One region of the Lactiplantibacillus sp. YT640 genome, then DNA from elsewhere that is predicted to be linked to it. Evidence: predicted binding sites of a transcription regulator. Region 1 holds the regulator's gene; the other holds the start of a gene.
What was found. Region 1 encodes CtsR, which represses protease genes until heat stress. Its sites were predicted from a motif close to TTGGTCAAAAAAGGTCAAANA; they were not measured.

Region 1 (12,499 bases):
TATGAGCCGCCCGGGACGATAATAATGGCGGGTAAGTTCGTTTGGTGTGCGTTCGTATCCGGTTGATGCAAATAACCGGTCAATTGCGCGCACGTCGCTGTTAATTTTTGCTTAATAACTTGCATGCAATCACCTCAATTTGATATGGTTAACATAACTATTATAACGCAAGTCAGGTGGAACAGATATGGGCATGGTTACGGTTACAACTCGGAATGAGCAACTCGAGTTACGGCCATTTACGTTGGCAGATACAGAGGATTATTATGACTTAGTTCGTGATCCGTCAATTGCGGCATCGGCGGGCTTTACGCCAGCGCACAGCTTAGTGGAATCCGAATTCTTATTGAAACAGCAAGCGAAGTTACCACAGATTTTTGCGATTGAACTAACAGCGATCCACCGCGTGATTGGCAGTGTGGGGTTGTATGAGCGCATGAGGAATACGGGCGAACCAGCAACTTTAGAGATGGATCTCGGGTATATGTTGAACGCTCGATATTGGGGGCGGGGCATTATGACGGCAGCAGTTGCACGTATTTTACGATACGGGTTTGAAACGCTTCATTTGCGGCGGATCACAGCCAGTTGTCTAGCTAATAATCCGGCGTCTAAGCGAATCTTAGAGCATGCTAATTTTCGACAGTATGATGCTGTTCGCCATCCAGATTACGCCCCGTTTGGCGCTGGTCAGACGGAGTTATTCTTTGATTGTGTGGAATTAAACCTTTAGGAGGTGAGTTAATGCAACTCGCAAAATCGTTTGAACAGGCCGCCTGCGTGTTGGTATTGTTGGCTACGCAGCAACCTGAGATTCCGTTGACTGCGGATGTCTTGCACGAGCGAATTGGTGGTTCCGCTTCGTATATTCGGAAGATTATTCGTAAATTAGTAGTGGCAGGACTGGTCACGTCCACCAGTGGAAATAACGGGGGTGTCCACTTGGCACGCTCACCTGAGGACATTTCAATTACAGATGTGGTCGCGGCCATCGAGGGGACGTTGCAGACCTTTCCGAATTATGGTTATTTTGACCGAGTATTTAAGGACGTTGAACCGGTCGCTCATGAAGGGACGAAAGTGGTCAACGGGATTTTTTCGCGAGCGGATCAATTATGGTTAGATTTTTTAGACCAGCAAAAACTGGCGACGTTGATCAAGAAATTATTAGTTGTTACTCAAATCCCAGTGTTGGATTGGACGAATTACTCAGATGATAAAATGGCCCAATTAAATGCGTTGCTTAGTCGGATGCGGGCACATAAGTGAGACGCCGTACAAACTCGATAAAAATTGGGAGCGGTTTCGCTTGGTAAACCAATATTGACGCGCTTTTGCCAATCGGGGATCATTTTCAAAATGATACACTTTATTTCACAAGGCTGAAAATGCTGTTATTAAAGCGTTTTTTATGGTATTCTAACAATGAATTTCACAAGATAGAGGGGAACAACATGCCAGATAAGAAATATTACGGGGCCGATGCGATCGTCGACAGCCTTGTAAACCACGACGTTAAGTACGTATTCGGGATTCCAGGCGCTAAGATCGATCGGGTCTTTGAGCGCTTGGAGCACCCAGTCAATCCGAAAAGTCCGCGGTTGATCGTGACGCGGCATGAACAGAATGCCGCGTTTATCGCTGCCGGAATCGGTCGGATTACTGGGAAACCTGGTGTAGTGATGACAACATCTGGCCCCGGTGCCAGCAATTTAGCCACGGGGCTCGTAACGGCAACTGCTGAAGGTGACCCAGTCTTGGCAATTTCTGGTCAAGTTCAGCGTGCTGACTTGTTACGGTTGACCCACCAAAGTATGAATAACGCGGCACTATTTAAGCCGATTACAAAGTACAGTGCGGAAGTTCAAGAACCGGAAAACATTTCGGAAGTGCTCGCAAACGCCTACCAAGAAGCCACAGCTGCTAAGCAGGGTGCCAGCTTTGTTAGTGTGCCACAAGATGTCACTGATTCGATTGTACGCACACCTGTTATTACACCAATCCAGGCACCTAAGTTAGGACCTGCTAGCCCGGTCGAAGCCACGTTATTAGCACAAAAAATCAAAGCAGCTAAGTTGCCGGTCTTGCTAGTTGGGATGCGGGCTTCTTCACCAGAAGTGACGAAAGCAATTCGGAACTTGGTGGCTGCTGCTAATCTACCAGTTGTCGAGACTTTCCAAGCGGCAGGCGTGATCTCACGTGATTTGGAAGCCAACCATTTCTTCGGTCGGGTCGGGTTATTCCGTAACCAACCAGGGGATATGTTACTAAAGAAGTCCGACTTAGTGATTGCGGTCGGTTATGACCCGATTGAATATGAACCCCGCAACTGGAATGCGGAAGGCAAATCCCGTATCGTGGTTATCGATGCAATGCGCGCTGAAATTGATCATAATTTCCAACCGGAAACCGAATTGATCGGTGATATTGCCCAGACGTTAGACTTTTTGTTGCCGTACATGAAGGGCTATGATATTAGCGATAGTGCGCGAGCTTACTTGGGTGAATTACAAGAACGGCTTCAGACGCGTGATTTCGTACCTAATATTGATAAGCAGTCCAAGTTAAATCATCCGCTGTCAGTAATTGCAGCCTTACAACAACGGGTCAGTGATGACATGACAGTGACGGTCGATGTCGGCAGTCATTATATCTGGATGGCGCGTCACTTTCGGAGCTATGAACCACGGCACTTGTTGTTCAGTAATGGGATGCAAACGCTAGGGGTGGCCTTACCTTGGGCAATTGCAGCGGCTTTGGTTCGTCCAGATACGCAAATCGTATCTGTCTCTGGTGATGGTGGTTTCCTATTTTCCGCCCAAGAGCTGGAAACGGCTGTTCGACTGAAGCAAAATATCGTTCATTTGATCTGGAATGATGGCACCTACGATATGGTTAAATTCCAAGAAGAAATGAAGTATGGTGAGGATGCAGCGGTCCACTTTGGTCCAGTTGATTTTGTGAAGTATGCTGAAAGCTTTGGTGCGACTGGCTTGCGGGTAAACCAACCTGCTGATTTGGAAAAAGTGCTTGATCAGGCCTTTGCCACGGATGGTCCAGTTGTGGTGGATATTCCAATTGATTATTCTGATAACAAGGCGTTAGGTAAGACAATGTTACCAGACCAGTTTTATTAAAATTAACATTAGTGACCGGTTGTCAAAAGATGGTCGGTCAGATATAATGGTTGAGTATATCGAAAGAAGAGGATGCGGTTAACAATAGTAGCCGGCTGGAAGTGGGTCACCACTTATGAAGGTCAGTGAACGGGGCAACCGCCGAAATCGATGGATCAGTGACCGATTCATCCGTTGGGTCTTGGTTGAATAAATCAAGGACTGTCGCAGCTAGAATAGTTGCGGGGCGCTATCGACGATGAAATCAGCAACTATGTCAATCAATCTGATTAAAGTCTTTTTGCGCACGTTATCGTGAGGCAGAGAGGCTTTTTATTTTGATTGTGCTAACCTGAATCGGTGTGAACACTTTTAGATATAAATCGATTTTTGGAGGTTCTGCAATGGCAGAAAAACAACATCAGGAAGTGCATCGTTCCTTACAGACGCGGCATTTATCCATGATTGCATTAGGTGGTAGTATCGGGACCGGGCTGTTTGTCGCGTCCGGTTCGGCAATTTCAACGGCTGGGCCAGGGGGAGCATTACTGGCCTACGTTGGTATTGGAGTGATGGTTTACTTTTTAATGACTAGTCTGGGCGAAATGGCAACTTATTTGCCCGTTTCAGGTTCGTTTTCCACGTATGCCACTAAGTTTGTTGACCCGGCACTTGGGTTTGCGATGGGCTGGAATTACTGGTTCAACTGGGCAATCACGTTAGCGGTCGATATTAGTACGGCGGCGATTGTCATGCAGTTCTGGTTGCCATCCGTGCCGGGGTGGGTTTTTAGTCTGATTGCGCTCGTTTTGATTTTTACGATCAACGCGCTGTCAGTCCGGTCGTTTGGAGAAACTGAGTACTGGCTTTCGCTAATTAAAGTGGTGACCGTGCTCGTATTCTTGGTTATCGGTGTCTTGACGATCGTGGGAATCATGGGCGGTCATGCCACTGGCCTCAGTAACTTTACCTATAAAAAGGCACCATTTGTTGGTGGAATTCCAACGATTTTGAGTGTCTTCGTGGTCGCTGGTTTTTCGTTTCAAGGAACCGAATTAATTGGGATCACGGCCGGGGAGTCAGCAACACCGGAGAAAAGTATTCCGGCGGCTATTAAACAAGTTTTCTGGCGTATTTTGTTATTTTACATTTTAGCCATTTTCGTGATTGCGGCGATTATTCCTTATACGTCGAAAGATCTTCTAGGGTCATCAGCGAGCGATATTGCCATCAGTCCGTTTACGTTAGTCTTTAAACGGGCTGGGTTGGCGGCTGCGGCCAGTGTGATGAACGCAGTGATCTTGACGTCCGTATTGTCAGCTGCTAATTCGGGGATGTACGCCTCGACACGGATGTTATATTCTTTGTCATTACAGGGTTATGCCCCCAAGACATTTGGTCGGGTCAATCGTCGTGGGATTCCAATCATGGCATTATTAGGAACGACGGTGATCGGATTACTCACGTTCTTGTCGAGTCTATTCGGTGAACGAATTTATATTTTCCTCGTTTCGGCCAGTGGGTTAACGGGCTTTATCGCTTGGCTAGGAATCGCTATTTCGCATCTGCGTTTCCGTCGCGCGTTTGTTAAGCAGGGTCATCAATTGAGTGAATTGCGGTACCATGCCAAGTGGTTCCCATTTGGCCCGTGGTTCGCCTTTATCTTGTGTGTCGTGGTCATTATTGGTCAAGACTTACATTCATTTGCAACGCTTGATTGGCAGGCTATTGGGGTGACCTATATGAGCATCCCGTTATTCATCATCTTGTATGTCTATTATAAGATTCGTCACCATACTAAGATGATTCCACTAGACAAGGTTGATTTGACACGCAAACGGCACCATCAAGATTAAGCACGCACTTTGATAGTTTGAGTAAATGCGGTTGACACTGGGTCAATCGCATTTTTTGACGGCGAGAGTTGGGCCTGTCAACTCAAGGCGCGGTCGTATTTTTAGGTGTCCTGATTTATGCTGATAACACTGCTCACAACAGATGGTCACGGCGGATCGTTATGAGCGGGGGCTTGCACGATTGTAATGATAGCAAGCGGCAAATTGAGGGTGCGCTAATCTGATATCTATGGTAATTTGATAGAATGAGAATATGGAATCATTAAAAATTCGCAAACTTATCCTTAAGAATAGGCTAGTCGGCTATGACTATGCTAAGCTGAAATGAGAAAGGCAGCGAGAGAGATGTTAAAGAGAAATTTGTTAAGAGGTCTAGCATTAGTGTCATTAGCAGGTGTCCTGGCTGGCTGTGGTGCTAGCCAGTCGACGTCTAAAGCGACTAGTAGTTCTACGAGTGCTAAGTCGACGAAGACGCAGACCAAGCGGCAACGACTGATTAGTGCCTTACCGAAAGGCGTTAAATCGACCGATAGCGACTTAGTGGTCGTCAATAAGTGGCATAAGCGCGCTGAGATGACATTTAATAAGTCGAGCGTGGATGGTATTGAAGTCCGTAGTTCTATCGTCAAACCATTGGAAGCCTTTCTAGCGGGGGCAAAAAAAGCCGGCTATCCAGCAACAATCGTGTCTGGGTATCGCTCAGTCGCTTATCAAAAAGAGGTTTGGGATCAGTCGATTCAAACCTATGAGAATCAAGGAAAATCAGCCAAGGAAGCCTTAAAGCTGACTAAAGAATATGTCGCAGTTCCTAGTGGTAGTGAGCATGAAACTGGTCTCGCAGCAGATATCATGAACACGCACTGGTACAGCACTCATGGTAATCAATTATTGTCATCATCCGACAAGAACAAGGGTCAGCAGTGGTTGATTAATCACGCGGCGGACTATGGATTTGTGTTGCGCTTTACTAAAGATGGTAAGCAGTCGACCGGGATTGACTATGAATCTTGGCATTTCCGTTACGTTGGTAAGGCGAGTGCGGAATTCATGACTAAGCACAATTTGACTCTCGAACAGTACGTCAGTTTGCTGCAAGCTCGAGAAAAGGCGGCCAAGTAATAAGCTAGCCGTATTATTGATGGCCCCAATTAATACCATTTATGGCGTACGTTAGGAATTAGCTAGCGTGCGCTTTTAAATTGTCTTCGGTTTAGCAATGTGGGTTCGTCTCAACTGAGTATTATTTGGTCACGACACGTTGTCACTTGATCATGCTGGTCAGAGGCCGCACTCAAAGCTGAAGTGCCACCAGCGCCGGCTTGGGTAACCCAGTGTGTGTTAGTGAGTTGCTTGGATCGCTGACTAGTGCGTCGCAGTTGTGGCTGGTGCGAAGTTTTTTACTGAATTAACTCACCAGATATTGCATTTTAAGACGTGGGTGCGTACAATATGTAGTGTTGCTTTTAGAGATAATCAAAATTTTGACGTGATTAAAAGGAGAGACGCCCCATGCTTGTAATGTCAGGAACAATCGGTGCCGGCAAGACGAGTTTAACGCAGTTAGTGGCTAACCACTTTGGTTCTAAAGCGTTTTACGAGTCAGTTGATGATAATCCCATTTTGCCGTTATTTTATAAGGATCCTAAGAAGTACGCCTTCTTATTACAAATCTATTTTTTAAATAAACGGTTAGACAGTATTAAATCAGCTTTTGCTAACGATCTGGACGTCTTAGACCGGTCGATTTTTGAAGATTCATTATTATTTCATTTGAATGGTGATCTTGGCCGGGCGACGAATACCGAAGTTGACATTTATGATTCATTATTAGATAACATGATGCAGGAATTGCCAGAAGCGTCTCATCAAAAGAGTCCTGATTTACTTATTCATATCAATATTTCTTTTGATACGATGCTCAAACGAATCCAAAAGCGGGGCCGTTCTTACGAACAAATTGATCAAGATCCTGATTTATATAAATATTATCAGACTTTGAATGAACGCTATGACGACTGGTACGCTAATTATGATCATAGCCCGAAGATGCAGATCGACGGGGATCAGCTGGACTTTGTCGCCGATGCGGATGCGCGTAAGGAAGTCATTCGGTTGATCGACGAAAAAGTGGCTAGTTTAGGCTAGTTGCCTTTTTAGAATCAATGTTTTATAGTAGACAGTGAATATTAAACACGGCGCGTTTTTAAGTAGACGTTCAGAGAACCGGTGGGTGGTGTGAATCGGTAGTCGAAACTCCGGCGCGACAATGTGGGCAGGTAATACTGCACGGCACGGCCGTTATCCGTTTAAGGGTGGGATTAATCATGATCCTGAACTTGGGTGGTACCGCGAATCGCAGTCTCTTCGTCCCAATTGGGAGGAGAGACTGTTTTTATTTACGATTAAAAGTGAAAAGGAGACGTCGTTATGTTAGATGTTAAAATGATTCGTCAAAATCCAGATTTTGTAAAAGAACAGCTTGGTCATCGGGGCGTTGCTGCGAGTGACATCGATGATTTATTGGCCGCTGATGAAAAGCGTCGTGAATTGATCGCCAAGAGCGAACAATTGAAGTCGACGCGTAACCAAGTTTCAGGCGAAATTTCACAGAAGAAGCGGAACAAGGAAGACGCTAGTGCCGAAATTGCAGAAATGCAAAAGGTTAGCGCCGATGTGAAGACGTTGGATGAAGAACGGCGGACAGTCGATGCCCAAGTTCAGGATATGGCTGCACATTTACCAAACATGCCCCATCCCGACGTACCAGTTAGCTTGAAAGAAGAAGATGCCGTTGAATTACGTCGAATCGGGACACCACGGCATTTTGACTTTACGCCGAAAGCACATTGGGATATCGGTGAAGATTTAGGCATCTTAGACTTTGAACGCGGTGCTAAGGTTTCTGGTAGTCGTTTCTTATACTACGTGGGCGATGGTGCTAAACTGGAACGCGCCGTTTACAACTTTTTCTTAGACCAGCACGAAGCTGAAGGGTATACGGAAGTTTTGCCGCCATACATGGTCACTGATGAATCTATGTACGGTACCGGCCAATTTCCTAAGTTCAAGGAAGACGCTTTCCGGATTACGACGCAAGATTTGACGTTGATTCCAACGGCCGAGGTGCCATTAGTCAACTATTATCGTGATGAAGTTATTCCGGCTGAAAAATTACCAGTTTACTTTACGGCCTTATCACCAGCCTTCCGTGAAGAAGCTGGTAGTGCTGGTCGTGATACGAAAGGCTTGATTCGCTTACACCAATTCAATAAGGTTGAAATGGTTAAGTTCACGAAACCAGAAGATTCATGGGATGAATTAGAGAAGTTGACCAACAATGCCGAATCATTGCTAAAGAAACTTGGGTTACCATATCACGTTATTACGTTAACGACTGGTGACATGAGCTTCACAGCTGCCATGACACATGACTTGGAAGTTTGGTTCCCAGAACAAGACAAGTACCGGGAAATCTCGAGTTGTTCAAATTGTACTGATTTCCAAGCTCGGCGGGCGCACATTCAATATCGCGATGACGATGGCAAATTGCAATTCGTTCATACTTTGAACGGGAGTGGCTTAGCTGTCGGTCGGACCGTTGCGACCATTTTGGAAAACTATCAAAATGAAGATGGGACGGTTACGATTCCGGATGTATTAGTTCCATATATGCACGGTAAGACGAAGATTGAAAAACAAGGTTAATTGAGATGAAGTTAGCGAACTCGCAGTGATGCGAGTTCGCTTTTTTTGCATAATTAATGAGTATTAAAAGGAACTGTCGATTTTAAAATGTGAGTGGAAATAACGGCCGAGTTGACTAAATAATTGCGGGACGGGCAGAATGTCGGGACAACATTTCAGGCGCAAAAGGGCGAAAAAGCTGGGTTTACTGAAATTTATTCACCTTTTTTTGAAAATAGGGTTTGCTATTTTCGGCTACCGTGCTATAATATTTCTTGTCGGAAAAATATAACTTGTTTATCCAGTAAAAAGTATATTTATCCATTTATTTGAAAAAAGTTGTTGACAAGTATTCAACATGATGATAAAGTTAAATAGTTGTCAAGGCATACCAGTAAGAACTGTTTGAACCGGCAACAAGGCATGATTAACATCATGCGGGTGTGGCGGAACTGGCAGACGCGCTAGATTTAGGTTCTAGTGTCTTACGACGTGGGGGTTCGAGTCCCTTCACCCGCACATGCCGACTTAGCTCAGTTGGCAGAGCATCTCACTAGTAATGAGGAGGTCGGAGGTTCGAATCCTCTAGTCGGCATTTACAATTTAATAGCTTTATTATGCGGAAGTAGTTCAGTGGTAGAACATCACCTTGCCATGGTGGGGGTCGCGGGTTCGAATCCCGTCTTCCGCTTTTAATTTGCCGGGGTGGCGGAATTGGCAGACGCACAGGACTTAAAATCCTGCGGTTAGTGATAACCGTACCGGTTCGATCCCGGTCCTCGGCATTTTAAATAAGCACCCATAGCGCAATTGGATAGAGTGTCTGACTACGAATCAGAAGGTTGTAGGTTCGACTCCTACTGGGTGCATTAGTATCGGGAAATAGCTCAGCTTGGTAGAGCACCTGGTTTGGGACCAGGGGGTCGCAGGTTCGAATCCTGTTTTCCCGATCGTTTAACACAGTCTTAGTTAAGTGCTAAGGCTTTTTATTTAATTTTCTCGGGAAGTAGCTCAGCTTGGTAGAGCACTACGTTCGGGACGTAGGGGTCGCAGGTTCAAATCCTGTTTTCCCGATTACGGTTAAACCAACTAATCCAGTCATTTGGCTGGATTTTTTTATGGCCTTTTTTGTAAGCAGGGGTGTTTCAACGGTCAGGGGACACTTTTGCGACGTTACTCACTAAGTCAGCCATGTGAAGAATACGGTGGTTGTGACTCATAATCCCGACAAGGCAACAGCCACTGTTAGTCATGAGCTCGGAGAAATTAGTCTCGGAACTGCTGTTCATCGTTGTGATACCAGTGCCCATCGCCTGCAATGAGGAGTGACTCAACTTGACATATTTTAAATAGGTAGTTCAATGAATATGGAGACCTAATAATTTAATCATTATGAGGTTCTAAACGGTTGAATCAATTGAAAGCAAACGTTCGGCGTGCTATGCTGTAACAACCGTTAAGCACATGCTAGTCCGCGGTTTGGGTGAAATTCTTTGCTTTTTTCCATTATCCTCGTATAATAATAGTCAATATTAGTCAAAGATAATGAAAAGGGTGAAGCACATGCAAAGTCAAAATATCTCGGATATTATTGAAAAGTATTTAAAAAGTATTTTGGCGGACTCGGAGCATGTTGAAATTCGACGGTCAGAAATTGCCGACCTTTTCAACGTGGTACCCTCACAGATTAATTATGTGATTAAGACCCGGTTTACGATCCAAAATGGTTACTTAGTTGAAAGTAAACGTGGCGGTGGTGGTTATATTCGCATTGAGAAGGTTAATTTGGTCGATGATGCTGATGTGTTGGACGCCCTCATACAGGTGATCGGCGATTCAATCACACAACGAGATGCTTATGCGGTCGTCCAAAGTTTATACGAGGACGACGTCTTAAATCGTCGAGAAGCGCAATTGATTTTAGTGGCGATTGACCACGAGACGTTAGGATTAACGGACCGGGACTTAGAAAACAGTCTGCGGGCCCGGATAATTATCGGAATCTTGAACCACTTGCGTTACGAAAGCTAAAGAAAGCGAGGAATCGCAATGGATAACTTATTTACACCTAGTGCCAAAAGTGTGCTGGTACTGGCACAGGAACAGGCCAAATATTTCAAGCATCAGGCAGTTGGTACGGAGCATTTGCTATTAGCATTGGCCATCGAAAAGAATGGAATTGCTAATAAGGTGCTACAACAATATGCCGTTAGTGAAGATGACATTCGTGAAGAAATCGAACGGTTCACTGGCTATGGGACGTTGAGCAATGTTGGCAAGGATACTTACTTGCCATATTCACCAAAGGCCAAAGAAATTTTGTCCGTTGCCGGTGATGAAGCAAAACGGCTCGGTGCCAACAAGATTGGAACGGAACATTTGTTGTTAGCGATGCTCTCTGATGAAAGTATCCTTTCCTCGCGAATTTTAATGAATTTAAACTTAGATCTAGGTCAGACGCGTAAAGTCGTTCTTCGCAAGCTAGGTGTCAGTGACGCCATGAGTAAGCGCAAGGGTAACGCGGCTAATCGCGGTGGCAAGAAGACTGAAGGAACGCCAACCTTGGATTCTCTGGCGCGCGATTTGACCCAATTAGCTAGTGAACAAGAAATGGACCCGGTAGTAGGTCGTTCCAAGGAAGTCAAACGGGTCATTCAGATCCTGTCACGGCGGACGAAGAATAATCCGGTCTTGATTGGTGAACCTGGGGTTGGGAAGACTGCAATCGCCGAAGGTCTAGCCCAAAAGATTGTGGCCGGTGATGTGCCAACTGATATGGCAGATAAGCGTTTGATGATGCTCGATATGGGATCGTTAGTCGCTGGGACAAAGTATCGTGGTGAATTCGAAGACCGCCTGAAAAAAGTGATTGATGAAATTTACAACGATGGCCATGTGATCTTATTTATCGATGAATTGCATACCTTGATTGGTGCCGGTGGTGCTGAAGGGGCTATTGATGCCTCTAATATTCTGAAACCCGCACTTGCACGAGGGGAACTCCAAACGATTGGGGCAACCACTTTAAATGAGTATCAAAAGTACATTGAATCTGACGCTGCGTTGGAACGGCGTTTTGCAACGGTCATGGTCAATGAACCGACCGAAGACGAAGCCGTTGAAATCTTAGATGGACTACGGCCACGCTATGAAGAACATCATCGGGTTACGATTACGGATGAAGCTGTTGATCAAGCAGTCAAGCTATCCAGCCGGTATATCAGTGATCGTTTCTTGCCTGATAAGGCCATTGACTTGATGGATGAGGCGGCAGCTAAAGTCCGCATCGATCAGATGGATCAACCAACAAAGCTATCCAAGAACCAGGACAAGTTAGCGCAACTGCGTGAGGATAAGGAAACAGCGATCGAAGCACAAGATTTTGAACAGGCCGCTGATATTCGTAAGCAGGAGATGCAACTGAAGCAACGCCTAGATCGAATCGAAGCTGACCAAGACGCCGAAGTGACTGAGGGGGCAACACCACACTATGATTTACAAGTCACAGGTGAGGATATTGCTCAGGTCGTTGCCGAATGGACCGGGGTTCCGTTAACGCAATTGCAAAAATCTGAAAGTGAACGCTTAGTTAACTTGGAAAAGATTTTGCATGAACGGGTTGTTGGACAGCCAGAAGCCGTATCCGCAGTGGCTCGTGCTATTCGCCGTGCGCGCAGCGGGTTGAAAGATCCGAGTCGGCCAATTGGTTCCTTTATGTTCTTAGGACCAACTGGGGTTGGTAAGACGGAGCTAGCAAAAGCCTTGGCAGCAGCGATGTTCGGGTCTGAAGATAATATGATTCGGATCGACATGTCTGAATACATGGAACGCTATTCGACTAGT
Region 2 (12,499 bases), on a different contig from region 1:
GTAATGCCGATATTTTGTGACAAGCCGTAATCACTAATTCCATAGACGATTCCAAAGTTAACCGCCTTGGCTTGCCGTCGAATATTTGGCGTCACCTCTTCAGCTGAGTTCAAATGAAAGATTCGCATGGCCGTTGCGGCATGAATATCATCACCCGCTTTAAAAGCGGCCTGCATATTTTCATCATCAGTAATATGCGCGAGAACCCGTAATTCGATTTGCGAATAATCAGACGAGAAAATCTGCCAACCTTCATGACTAGGAACAAAGGCTTGTCGAATCTTACGTCCTTCTTCCAAGCGCACCGGAATGTTTTGTAAGTTTGGATCAACGGACGACAACCGGCCGGTTTGGGTCAACGTTTGCAAGTAGCGCGTATGCACTTTTTGATCAGCAGAATGAATGGCATCTAACAAACCGACAACGTAGGTCGATTGAATCTTCGAAATCTGACGATATTGTAAAATATTAGCGACGATTGGTGCTTCCGGTGCTAACTTTTCTAGAACGTCTACGGCGGTAGAATACCCTGTCTTGGTCTTCTTGATTACGGGTAATTTCATTTCTTCAAACAAGATGTGACCTAGTTGCTTAGGTGAATTAATATTGAACTCTTCACCGGCTTCTTGATAAATCGTCTGTTCAATTTCACTCAACCGTTCTGTAAACTGACTGCCCATGGCTTTAAGTCGACTGCTGTCGACCGTAATGCCGGCGATTTCCATCTGAGCTAAGACATTGGCCATCGGTTTTTCAATATCATCGTAAAGTTGATCCTGCTCATTGGCTGCCAATTCCTTTAATAACTGTGGCTTCAAACTAGCGATCGCGGCCAATTTCCGGGCGAGATGACTAAAGTAGACATCATCATCTTCAGGAATGGCACGCTTAACGCCCTTACCATAAACGGTCTCGTCACTCGGCAAGTCAGTGTACCCGTGTTGCTCAGCTAAACTTCCCAAGTCGTTACTGTTATCATTTGTATCTAATAAGTATGAAACGAGTAAGAGATCAAAATCGACTTTACCTAGCTGAATACCCAAACGATTAAGCCCGACCGTCGTGCGTTTCATATCAAAAACGTCCTTGGTAATCGTTGTGCTACTCAAGAGATCAGCCACAGTCGGTTGCATTAATAATTCCACATCCCGACTGATGTACCAGTGATCATCCGCTCCGATGGCAAAGCCAGCAAAGGCCGACGTGTGGTAGTTCGGCGTTGGCATCTCCAAATAAAAGTCCACGTGATCGGTAAATTGTTGCAATTCCGTCAGGTTAGCTTTCGTCAAGACGGTATAATCAATGGGCGTTGCTGGTTCGTCCGACTGTAGGTGTAATTTCTTCAAAAATGATTGAAAGTCCATCTTCTGATAAAACGCGGCCAGCTGGTCAAGATCCGGGCCATCATAGGATAAATCAGCCAATTGAACATCAATCGGCGCATCCCGCTTGATTGTTGCTAGCACCTTAGCCTGCGCCGCTTGTTCGCGATCCTCAATCAGATGTTCCTTCATCTTGCTCTGCTTCATGGCATCGATGTTTTCATAAATGCCTTCCATCGTACCATACTGTTTGAGTAATTTAAGGGCGGTCTTCTCACCAACCTTGGTGACACCCGGATAGTTATCCGAGGTATCACCTGTCAACCCCTTCATGTCAATAATTTGTGCCGGTGTGATGCCCAGCTTTTCTTCAACGTGCGCCGGCGTATAGTGTTCCACTTCAGAAACACCTTTAACGGTCACGGCCACCGTGGTATGCTCGGTCGTCAACTGCGTCAAATCACGGTCACCAGTGACGACCGTCGTGGTGTAGCCGGTTTGATCCGCTTGACCGGCCAGTGTGCCAATAATGTCATCGGCTTCGTAGTCTTTTAATTCATAATGTTTGATACCATACGCGTCTAATAGCTGTTTGATATACGGCATTTGTTCAGAAAACTCACTAGGCGTCTTAGCCCGGCCACCCTTGTAATTATCGTACATGGCTGTTCGAAACGTGGTCTTACCCGCATCAAAAGCCACTAACATATCCGTGGGTTCGACTGCCTTGATCATGTGGTCAAGCATTGTATTGAAGCCATAAATGGCGTTGGTATGCAGGCCGTCTGGATTTACGAACCGTTCCAGTTGACTATGCAACGCAAAGAACGCCCGAAATGCCACACTGTTACCATCAATCAGTAATAATTTTTTTGCCATTAGTTTGCTCCCCATCTCTTAATTTAAATCATCATTTTTATGAAAATCCGTCACTCAGACCATTAATACCACTCGATTGGCGGTCTGATTCGCAGCGCCTGTCAGTACAGGCTGAACGACTAATTATTTACCCTTATAATTGTACCAAACAATTAAGTAAAACGGGAGTTCGGTCCACCGAAAACCCGTGAAATAACTCATTTTCGGTAAATTAAAAGGATTATGACATCTTGGTCATAATCCTTAATAATTATCTTAATGATTAGTCGCGGCTTGAGCCACCGAAGATTTGGACGAAGTAGAGGAACAAGTTAACGAAGTCCAAGTATAATTGTAAGGCCCCAGTAACGGCCAAACCAGTCGATGAAACCTGGTCACCATATTGTAAATACATGTTGCGCATCCGGTTAGCGTCCCACATGGATAAGCCGGCGAAGATCAATACACCAATGTATGAAAAGATGTAACTAATCATGGCACTTTGTAAGAACATATTGACCAGTGAAGCGACAAACAACCCGATTAAAGCTGCAATCAAGTGCGTCCCAATACGTGAAATATCACGCTTAGTCGTCGTCCCAATCACCGCCATGGTCGCAAATACAGCTCCAGCTGCAACGAACGCACCGGTGATAACGGCACCCGTGTATAAGGACAAGGTCACTGACATTTCAACCCCAAAGATGATGGCAAAGAGCATCAGTAAGGTGAAGCTCATCGCTGGATTGCGTGTCGCGTTGACTTGAATCCCACCAATCATCACAAACATGCTGACAATGAAGATCATCAAGAAGATGAATGGGTGTTGTGAAAAGGCGGCATTAATTTGTGCTTGGAACGTGGTCATCGCTAAGTAAACGGTAAAGGCCGAAACTAACACGGCGATTGTCATAAACCCATACATTTTAGTTAGGAAACTACGGAGGCCAACTTGTGTGTTGATGGTCCGTGGTTGTGGGTCATTTTGAAAATTGTTCATAAAATCCCTCTTTCACCTAAAAATTGACTACTCGTTACTTTTTCCGAGTTAAGATTAAAAATTGAGTTTGTGCATCGTTACTAACGCAGACTGCGCTAGTAACAACACCACACTAGTTTGTCAATCATTTGCCTATGACTAGCCATCTCAATCAGTCACCTCAACTTTCTTAACTTAAGTCTATCAAATTAGTCAAAGAAGGTAAAATAGTTTGTGCCTGTGAATTTAATAAGAATTTCTTATGTCTAAGTGAATTCCATTCAATCATTGTCTTTAATGGATTACCGCTACATTAGGATTTTCCGGAATGGGACACCATAAGCGTTTATAATAGAACTTCAATCGGTAGGACTTTTTGCGGGACATCCGGGGAAGATTTTTTAGGGGCGGGCGGCGTCATACATAACTTTCTAAATAAGAAGTCCCACACTAGTATTGACTTGCTAGTGTGGGACTTCTTATTATTTAATGTACAAAGCATTGATTAGTTTTAGCATGTTGGAAACTACAATAAAACACTAAATCTAGCCATTGTCTTGTTAATTGTTTTCTGAAGCAGCAATACCCTGCAAATATCGTTGTCGCAATGCAGCTACCTTAACCTCAACAACTTGATTATGATTAATCCGTGCAAAAGCTTCTGTTTCACTCATTAACCGCTTAATCAATTTATCCGAAAGTTGTTGCTTAACAGCATTCTCGGTCGCTAAGTATTTCAATCTTGGTAAGTAATACGTGACATGTTCATCTGAGCAAAGCGCTACCCCATCATCTATTAGACGATTACTTGTGACGAAATCACCACTAATTGCGTAATACTCTGCCGTATAAAAGATTAGGGTTAACAGCCGTAAGTAATCATTTGCATATCCTGATGAGCCAGCGTGCTCGACATAGTATCGTACTCTCCTGAAATAAAATTGAGCTTTCTCAGGCTCAGCTAACCGGCCATACATGACACCCAGACCGACATAAGCTAGCGGTGTGAAAATTGTTTGGTGAGCCCTATCCAAATCATCAACGATTTGCGAGAAGGAAAAACAAATATCACTGGCTGTTCCATTAATCAACGAACTTAGCATGCCACATAAATAGTAATATTGCATCCGTGAAGGTACCGCATCAATTTGCTCAACTTTCAGGTCTACCAATGATTGCAGGACTGATTGATAATCTTCCATCATCAGTCGTCGCTCAATCTCATCAAGTTGCTGTCGAATTTGGGTCACTGAATTAGCCTGGTTTTCACTTAGATCATCAACTGTCAATCCCAGACGAGCGCAGAGCTGATTTAAAATTGCTAATGCTGGTACTCGCCCACGCCGTTCAAACTTACTTAAAGTCGCCTGCGTACAAATTCCGTTTGATAATTTGACTTGTGAAATTTTTAAAGCTTTTCGCCGGGCAATAAACTTTTCAATATCCATCGCACACCACCTTGTCTCACCCGTTAGCCATGAATGCCAAGGGCAACCTTAGCAAAACGACTCATTTTATCAATTCCCCAAGCAGGTTCCCAGACCAAGTCAAGTTCACAATTCTTAACACCATCCACACTCATAATTGCTTGATTAATTTGACTTGCCAATAAATTTCCTAATGGGCACCCCATCGTCGTCAGCGTCATCGTTACCGTGCAGCTACCATTATCGTCTACGTCAACACCATAGATCAAACCAAGGTTAACCATGTCAACGCCCAGTTCTGGATCAATCACCTGCTCTAACGACTTCATGACCGCGTCTTCAACGGGTGAGAGGGCCTTATCCTCGCCAAGTTCGTCTGCCATTCTGCCACACTCCTGTCTGTTTAAAACTGTTTTTAATTATACCATTGTTAGAATATACGTTAATAATCCTAATTTATAATAAAGTACGTCGCCAATATTAACGAAAAGGCGAATCAGCATGATAAAAACACTAACCGAGATACAATTTTAAATTACTACAATTATCAACCATCCTAGCTGGCACGATTATAATGGCTAACATTCATCAACAATCATTTAACCAAAAAACTCGAATCGCAATCTCGCATGCCACTCAAGTTTTATTTTAACATCAGCTTAACCAATCCCCCTTACTACCCGATTGAACCTTCCATCTCAAAGCTGATTAACCGGTTTAATTCAACAGCATATTCCATCGGTAATTGCTTCGTAAATGGTTCTACGAATCCCATGATAATCATTTCGGTTGCCTTAGCTTCTGAAATCCCTCGGCTCATCAAGTAGTAGAGCTGTTCTTCTGAGATTTTGGACACCTTAGCTTCGTGTTCCATCGCGACGTTAGCACTGTCGATTTCATTATACGGAATCGTGTTGGAAGACGACTGGTCATCCATGATGATCGTATCACACTCAACATGCGCTTTGGAACCGTCTGAATGCTTGGCAAAACGCACGGTTCCACGGTAATCAGTCGCACCACCAGTCTTAGCGATGGACTTCGAAACAATCGAACTGGAGGTATTCTTAGCATTATGAATCATCCGAGCACCAGAATCTTGGTGGATGCCATTGCTGGCAACCGCGATCGATAACATGGTCCCGCGGGCACCTTCCCCATTCAAATAAACGCTTGGGTACTTCATCGTAACCTTCGAACCTAAATTCCCATCGACCCATTCCATCGTGGCATTTTCGGCCGCTGCAGCTCGCTTAGTTTCCAGGCTATAAACATTGTCAGACCAGTTTTGAATCGTTGTATAACGGCAGTAAGCGTTGGGCTCAACATTGACTTCAACAACGGCCGCGTGCAAACTATCTGAAGAATAATTAGGGGCCGTACACCCTTCGACATAGTCGACACTGGCACCATCTTCCACGATAATCAAAGTCCGCTCAAACTGACCCGAGTTTTCAGCATTTAACCGGAAATATGACTGAATTGGCGTCTTCGTCTGGACACCCTTAGGCACGTAAATGAAGGACCCACCTGACCAGACCGCCGCGTTTAAAGCCGCAAACTTGTTATCGGTTGGTTTGACGAGTTTCCCAAACCACTTCTTGAACAGTTCTGGATAATCGTGAAGCGCCGTATCGGTATCGGTAAAAATAATACCTAACTTTTCAAAATCTTTACGCATATTGTGATAAACGACTTCAGATTCATACTGCGCCGATGAACCGGCTAAGTATTTCCGTTCAGCTTCAGGCACACCTAACCGGTCGAACGTCCGCTTCAAGTCAGCTGGGACTTCTTTCCAGTCACGGAACTTTTTATCGGTCATCTTCTGATAATACAGCATGTCCTTCAAGTCGAGTTTCGTGAGATCCGGGCCAAACTTAGGCATCGGCATCTTTAAATACTCATGATAGGCATTTAACCGATAATCCAACATCCATTGTGGCTCATGTTTTGCCGCGGAAATTTCGCGCACCGTGGCTTCCGTTAATCCTCGCCCAGTTGAATATGCTGGTTTGACATCGTCATGAAATCCATATTCATAATCACGGTCATTTTTGACCACGTCAGGTACTTCACTCATACTTCTGATTCCTCCTCATTGCCATTTTCAGCAAGCAATGCCCGTTGCAAAGCCCACCAAGCTAGCGTGGCACATTTGATTCGTGCCGGAAATTGCATAATATTCGATAAAATTGCGGCGTCTTCTAAGGCATCCATATCGGCCTGCGGGTGTTGCTTGCCAATCGCCATATCCGAAAATGTCTTAGCCATTGCCAATGCCTGTTCTTTCGACTTACCCATCACCGCATCCGTCATCATACTGGCCGATGCTTGACTGATGGTACAGCCCTCACCCGTAAATCCAATATCTTCGATTTGATCATGCGCATCCAATTGAATAGCCAAATTGATGACGTCGCCACAAGTTGGATTTTTCAACGTAATGGCATGTGTTGCGTTTGGCAACGCATTTTTATGATGCGGATGATCACCATGATCTAAAATCACTTCGCGATATAAGCCACTTAATTTAGACAGTCCCATGTTCGAAAAACTCCTTTGTTGCTTGGAGTGACGTTAATAATTGATCAGCGTCCGCTTGTGTATTGTAAATGTAAAAACTAGCCCGTGCAGTTGCTACTAAGCCGAGCGCTGCCATCAGGGGTTGTGCACAGTGATGACCCGCGCGAACGGCGACACCTTCCATATCCAACGCGGTAGCCGCGTCGTGCGGGTGCAAACCGTCGATATTAAAGGCGATGACGCCCGTATGATGTTGGGGATCTTGGGGACCGTAGACCGTGACACCAGGCATTGCAATCAACTTAGGCAATAAGTAATTGACTAATTGCTGTTCGTGTTGCTGAACTTGATCCATACCGAGTTGCGTCAAATAATCAACCGCCGCGCCCAAGCCGAGCGCACCGGCAATGTTCTGAGTGCCCGCTTCAAACTTCCACGGTAGTTCCGCCCAGGTACTGTCATCACGGTGAACAAAGCCAATCATCTCACCACCAAATTGATACGGTGGCATCGTAGCTAATAAATTCTCACGACCATATAGAACGCCAATACCGGTTGGTCCTAGCATTTTATGCCCTGAAAATGCGTAAAAATCAACATCGAGTGCCTGGACATCGACCGGCATATGAGGGGCTGCTTGCGCCCCATCCGCAATCATCACGGCACCGTGTTGATGCGCCAATCGTGCTAACGCCTTGATTGGATTGACCGTTCCCAATACATTACTAGCATGGGTCACTGAAACAATTTTTGTTCGATCCGTAATCTTGTTGGCAGCATCGGCCATGTCCAATTCACCAGTCGCCGTTAACTCAATATATTTCAAGGTGGCGTGCTTACGCAATGCTAACTGTTGCCACGGAATTAAATTACTATGATGCTCCATAATGGAAATGACGATCTCATCACCCGCTTGAATATTGGCTTCGCCATAAGTACTGGCAATCAGATTGAGACTATCCGTCGTCCCTTTGGTGAAGACGATTTCATCCGTTTTTGCAGCATTGATGAACCGTTGCACCTTGGCGCGCGCAGCTTCGTATTGACTAGTGGCCCGCTCTGCTAAGGTGTGCACACCGCGATGAACATTGGCATTATCGTGTTGATAAAAGTGAACGAGCGCATCCACGACTTGGTTGGGGCGCTGCGCAGTCGCCGCATTATCCAGGTAGACAAGTCGTTCATCATTCACTTGTTGGTTTAGAATGGGAAAATCTGACCGTAACGTCTCAAAATTGGATGCCATCTTCAAGCTTCCTTTCAATCGTGTTCGTTAAGCGAGTCCGGACAGTCTTCGATGGGATCGCACCAATCACGGTACTTAAGAAGCCCCGAATAACCAACCGTTGGGCCTGTGGTTTATCAATCCCGCGACTCATCAAATAGTACATTTGATTTTGATCAATTTGACCAACACTTGCTGCATGTCCAGCTAACACGTCATTTTCATCGATCAATAGAATCGGGTTCGCGTCACCATGGGCATCATCAGACATCATCAAAACCCGATTTTCCTGTTCAGCATGTGCACCGGAGGCCCCGTGAATAATGTGACCGATTCCGTTAAAAATCAGGTTAGACTTTTCCATAATGACCCCACGTTGTACGATATTGCCGTCAGTCTTCTTACCACGGTTAGTGACCCGCGTATTAACACAGACATCCTGGGCCTTGGTCGTCACTGTGATGACCTTGGCATCGGATTTGGCGCCCTCACCGATCAGTTCCGAGTCAAAGTCCCCGAAAGTGTTACCGTTATTCATCATCCCGATAGCCCAATCGACTTTGGCTCCCCGACTGATCGCGGCCCGCCGATTCAAATAAGCAGTCGTGTTGGCCCCGAGTTCATCGAACGCTGAAAAATGCACTTCACTGTCAGCCCGTGCCAAAATTTCTACAACACAGTTGGCGATATTATCGACGTCACCCTTCGTTGTCAGGTGCTGAGTTACTGCGAAATGACTGTCTTGTTCAGCCACAATCAAGACGTGACTAATTAACGGTTGCACTCGGGTACTATCCTGAATCGTGGTGATCTCAATTGGTTCTTTGACAGTAACCCCTTTAGGAACATATAGGAAGACCCCGGCGTTCAAAAACGCGGTATGGTAGCTGGTCAACCGGTCCTCGTCAGTTTTGACGACTTTGCCCATAAAATGTTTTTCAGTTAGCTGTGGATGTTCGCGAAAAGCCGTGAACATATCGGTCAAAATGACACCCTGATCATCTAGTTCATCAGGCAAATTGACGGTCACCGTTGTCTGCCCAACTTGTACGATTTGGATATGACCAGCTTCAGCCGTTACATCAGTTGCTAAAGTTCGATCCGAACGACTGAACTTTAGTGGTTGGTCGGTGGGCGTCAGTGGCCAGTCGCGAATACTAAAGCGATCAGCTTTGGGAACCGCTAGGCCTTGCATCGCATCTAAAGCCGCTAAACGGCGTTCAACGAGCCAGTGCGGTTCACCATGTTCGTTAGCAGCCGCAGCTAGCGTTGTTTTGATAGTTTCATAATCAGCAGTTGCTTCCATTACTGCCACCCCCTAATCTTCGTCGTCAACAAGTTTGACATCAATGTTCAAATCGTCACGTAAACCAGCATAACCTTCTTTTTCAAGGGTCTTTGCTAAGTCGGCGTTACCAGTCTTCACGATTCGACCACCCATCATCACGTGAACGACATCGGGCACAATGTAGTTTAACAGCCGTTGATAATGCGTGATAATCAATGAGCCGAAATTATCGCCCCGCATCGAATTAACACCCTTAGAAACCACTTGTAACGCATCGATATCAAGCCCGGAATCAATTTCGTCCAATAAGGCGAATGATGGCTTGATCATCAATAATTGCAAAATTTCGTTACGCTTCTTTTCACCACCGGAGAAACCTTCGTTTAGGTAACGTTCCGTCATGGATTCGCTCATATTAAGTAGTGCCAAGTTCTTGTCGAGTTCTTTAAGAAAGGCCATCACTGAGATTTGATCATCAGCTGGTCGACGTGCGTTCATTGCTGCCCGTAAAAATTCAGCGTTGGTGACCCCTTGAATTTCAGCTGGATACTGCATGCCGAGGAAGAGTCCCTTACGTGCACGTTCATCAACTGGCATGTTTACGATACTTTCGCCGTTCAACAAGATATCACCCTGAGTAACGTGATAAGCCGGTTGGCCCATAATAGTTTGTGATAAAGTGGACTTACCAGTCCCATTTGGTCCCATAATGGCATGAATTTCACCAGTTTTCATAGATAAATTGACGCCTTTTAAAATCTCACGAGACTTTTTTTGCTCATCATCCGTCACTTCAACGTGTAAATCTTTAACTTCCAAGGTTGCCATTTAAATCATCCTCCAACAATTGAATTTATTACCCAAGCCGTTATTCCTTCCGTATATAATGATTAGTCAACGGCTTCAACAAAAATAGCGTAACATCGGCCTTTTTGTATTCTATACTTAGAGTATAACCGTTTTCATTTCAAAAGAAAATAAGGCTTTTCCCCATATTAATAAAAGCCCTTTCATGCTATGATGTAGGTATAATATTTTTGATGAATTATTCACTATTGGAATATTCAGAAAGGACTGAGCCTTATGCTAAGTCAATCCGTTACTAATACATCACAACTACATATTCAACAATTCACAGGTTTGGATAATCAGACCGTTCAACGATTGCACAGCTTAGGGCTACATGTCGGCAGTCCGCTGGCCGTTGTCCGCTACTATCCGTTTCACGGACCAGTAATTGTTCAGATTGATCAACAACGGATTGGGATTCGGTACACCGTATTTCAAACGTTGATTGGAGGCCATTAAGATGACGACGGTTGCATTGCTCGGAAATCCCAATACTGGTAAGACCACGCTATTCAATGAACTGACGGATAAATACGCGTACGTCGGTAACTGGACCGGCGTGACCGTTGAGAAGAAGATGGGCCGGATTCGGCACTCTGAAGTTGAAATGGTCGATTTACCCGGAGTCTATTCACTTAATCCAATCACCAAAGATGAAGCAGTCGTCACCAACTATCTGCTACATAACCACCCTGATCTAATTCTGAACGTGACCAACGCGAGTCAGCTCAAGCGTAACTTACTACTGTCGATCGAAGTGTTGGAATTTGGCGCACCGGTGATTATCGCACTCAACATGATTGATGACCTCAAACGGACGGGCCATTATTATGATTTTGACACGCTAGCTGAACAACTTGGCTGTCAGATCAAAGCGACTAACGCCCGCAATAAAGAAGGGCTGCATCAGCTACGCGAAGACTTATTGGCAGGTCCCCATCCGGCCGCGACACCGCTCAAACTCAACTATCCTTTCATGATTGAGCAAGCCATTCGTCAGGCTAGCCAACAGCTCATCAAAAAATTTGATTTGACAGCAGACTTCGCACGGTGGCTGACGATTCAATTTATTAATCAAAATAAGCCAATTCGAGCCTACGCGAAACACATGGGATTGACACCACTCACTAGTCAAGCCGCTTATTACGACGCTCAAAAATTCGACGAGCAGATCTTCCAAACCCGACTAGACTTTATTGAGCAAACCTTAGCCAGCGCTAGTCAAAACTTGGCAAGCACCAGCCACGTCGAGATGACTGCTAAAATCGACAAGTGGGTCACCAATCCGTTCTTAGGGCTACCCGTCTTCGTGGGAATCTTCTACTTGATGTTCAAATTATCCTTTGATTGGGTCGGCACGCCCCTGTCAGATTTGTTAGATAGCTTCGTCTCCGGACCACTATCCACCACCGTGAGTCACTGGTTGACCATGGCTGGAGCCATCCCGGTCTTGCGCTCACTGATTGTTAACGGCCTAATTGCAGGGGTCGGTGGCGTGCTCGTCTTTATTCCCCAAATTTTTGTCTTGTTTGCCTGTATTTCAATCTTGGAAGATTCAGGTTACATGGCACGAGCAGCACTAGTTACGGACCGCTTGATGCAGATGATTGGACTCAACGGGAAGGCATTTATCCCCCTAATTATTGGATTTGGATGCAACGTCACTGGTATTATGGCCGCCCGGACAATTGAACAACCTAAAGAACGCTTAATTACAACGCTGATTTCCCCATTTATGAGTTGCTCCGCCCGTCTGCCAATCTACAGCCTATTTGTGGCCGCTTTTTTCCCGAAAAATCAGGCCCTAATTGTCTTGTCGATTTACTTTCTTGGCATTGCGGTCGCCCTCGGTATGGCTAAATTTTATCAACTGATTTTCAACGTCGATGATAGTTCCGTCTTCATCGTTGAGTTACCACAGTATCATATTCCCCGGGCTGACATTATTTGGCGTGGCACCTGGGATAAGGGTAAAGGGTTCATCAAAAAGGCAGGTACTATCATTTTTGCCGGTACGGTCTTGAT

Region 2: the regulator CtsR is predicted to act here: its motif matches at 3,369-3,389, upstream of ACOV1R_RS04875 (Bax inhibitor-1/YccA family protein).

Annotation. Positions count from the first base shown of each region.
Region 1 is NZ_JBMNVY010000008.1:68,634-81,132, reverse strand. Features, by position in the region: gene ACOV1R_RS07725 (alpha/beta hydrolase) at 1-125, opposite strand, end outside; gene ACOV1R_RS07720 (GNAT family N-acetyltransferase) at 188-733, shown strand; gene ACOV1R_RS07715 (Rrf2 family transcriptional regulator) at 745-1,269, shown strand; gene alsS (acetolactate synthase AlsS) at 1,455-3,137, shown strand; lysine riboswitch at 3,196-3,377, shown strand; gene ACOV1R_RS07705 (amino acid permease) at 3,521-4,972, shown strand; gene ACOV1R_RS07700 (M15 family metallopeptidase) at 5,354-6,091, shown strand; gene ACOV1R_RS07695 (deoxynucleoside kinase) at 6,482-7,117, shown strand; gene serS (serine--tRNA ligase) at 7,400-8,677, shown strand; tRNA gene ACOV1R_RS07685 (tRNA-Leu) at 9,094-9,175, shown strand; tRNA gene ACOV1R_RS07680 (tRNA-Thr) at 9,179-9,251, shown strand; tRNA gene ACOV1R_RS07675 (tRNA-Gly) at 9,276-9,347, shown strand; tRNA gene ACOV1R_RS07670 (tRNA-Leu) at 9,356-9,441, shown strand; tRNA gene ACOV1R_RS07665 (tRNA-Arg) at 9,452-9,525, shown strand; tRNA gene ACOV1R_RS07660 (tRNA-Pro) at 9,533-9,606, shown strand; tRNA gene ACOV1R_RS07655 (tRNA-Pro) at 9,657-9,730, shown strand; gene ACOV1R_RS07650 (CtsR family transcriptional regulator) at 10,220-10,687, shown strand; gene ACOV1R_RS07645 (ATP-dependent Clp protease ATP-binding subunit) at 10,706-12,499, shown strand, end outside.
Region 2 is NZ_JBMNVY010000004.1:166,098-178,596, forward strand. Features, by position in the region: gene polA (DNA polymerase I) at 1-2,201, opposite strand, end outside; gene ACOV1R_RS04875 (Bax inhibitor-1/YccA family protein) at 2,464-3,180, opposite strand; gene ACOV1R_RS04880 (helix-turn-helix domain-containing protein) at 3,720-4,607, opposite strand; gene ACOV1R_RS04885 (metal-sulfur cluster assembly factor) at 4,631-4,969, opposite strand; gene sufB (Fe-S cluster assembly protein SufB) at 5,263-6,669, opposite strand; gene sufU (Fe-S cluster assembly sulfur transfer protein SufU) at 6,666-7,133, opposite strand; gene ACOV1R_RS04900 (cysteine desulfurase) at 7,120-8,358, opposite strand; gene sufD (Fe-S cluster assembly protein SufD) at 8,342-9,643, opposite strand; gene sufC (Fe-S cluster assembly ATPase SufC) at 9,656-10,453, opposite strand; gene ACOV1R_RS04915 (FeoA family protein) at 10,709-10,933, shown strand; gene feoB (ferrous iron transport protein B) at 10,935-12,499, shown strand, end outside.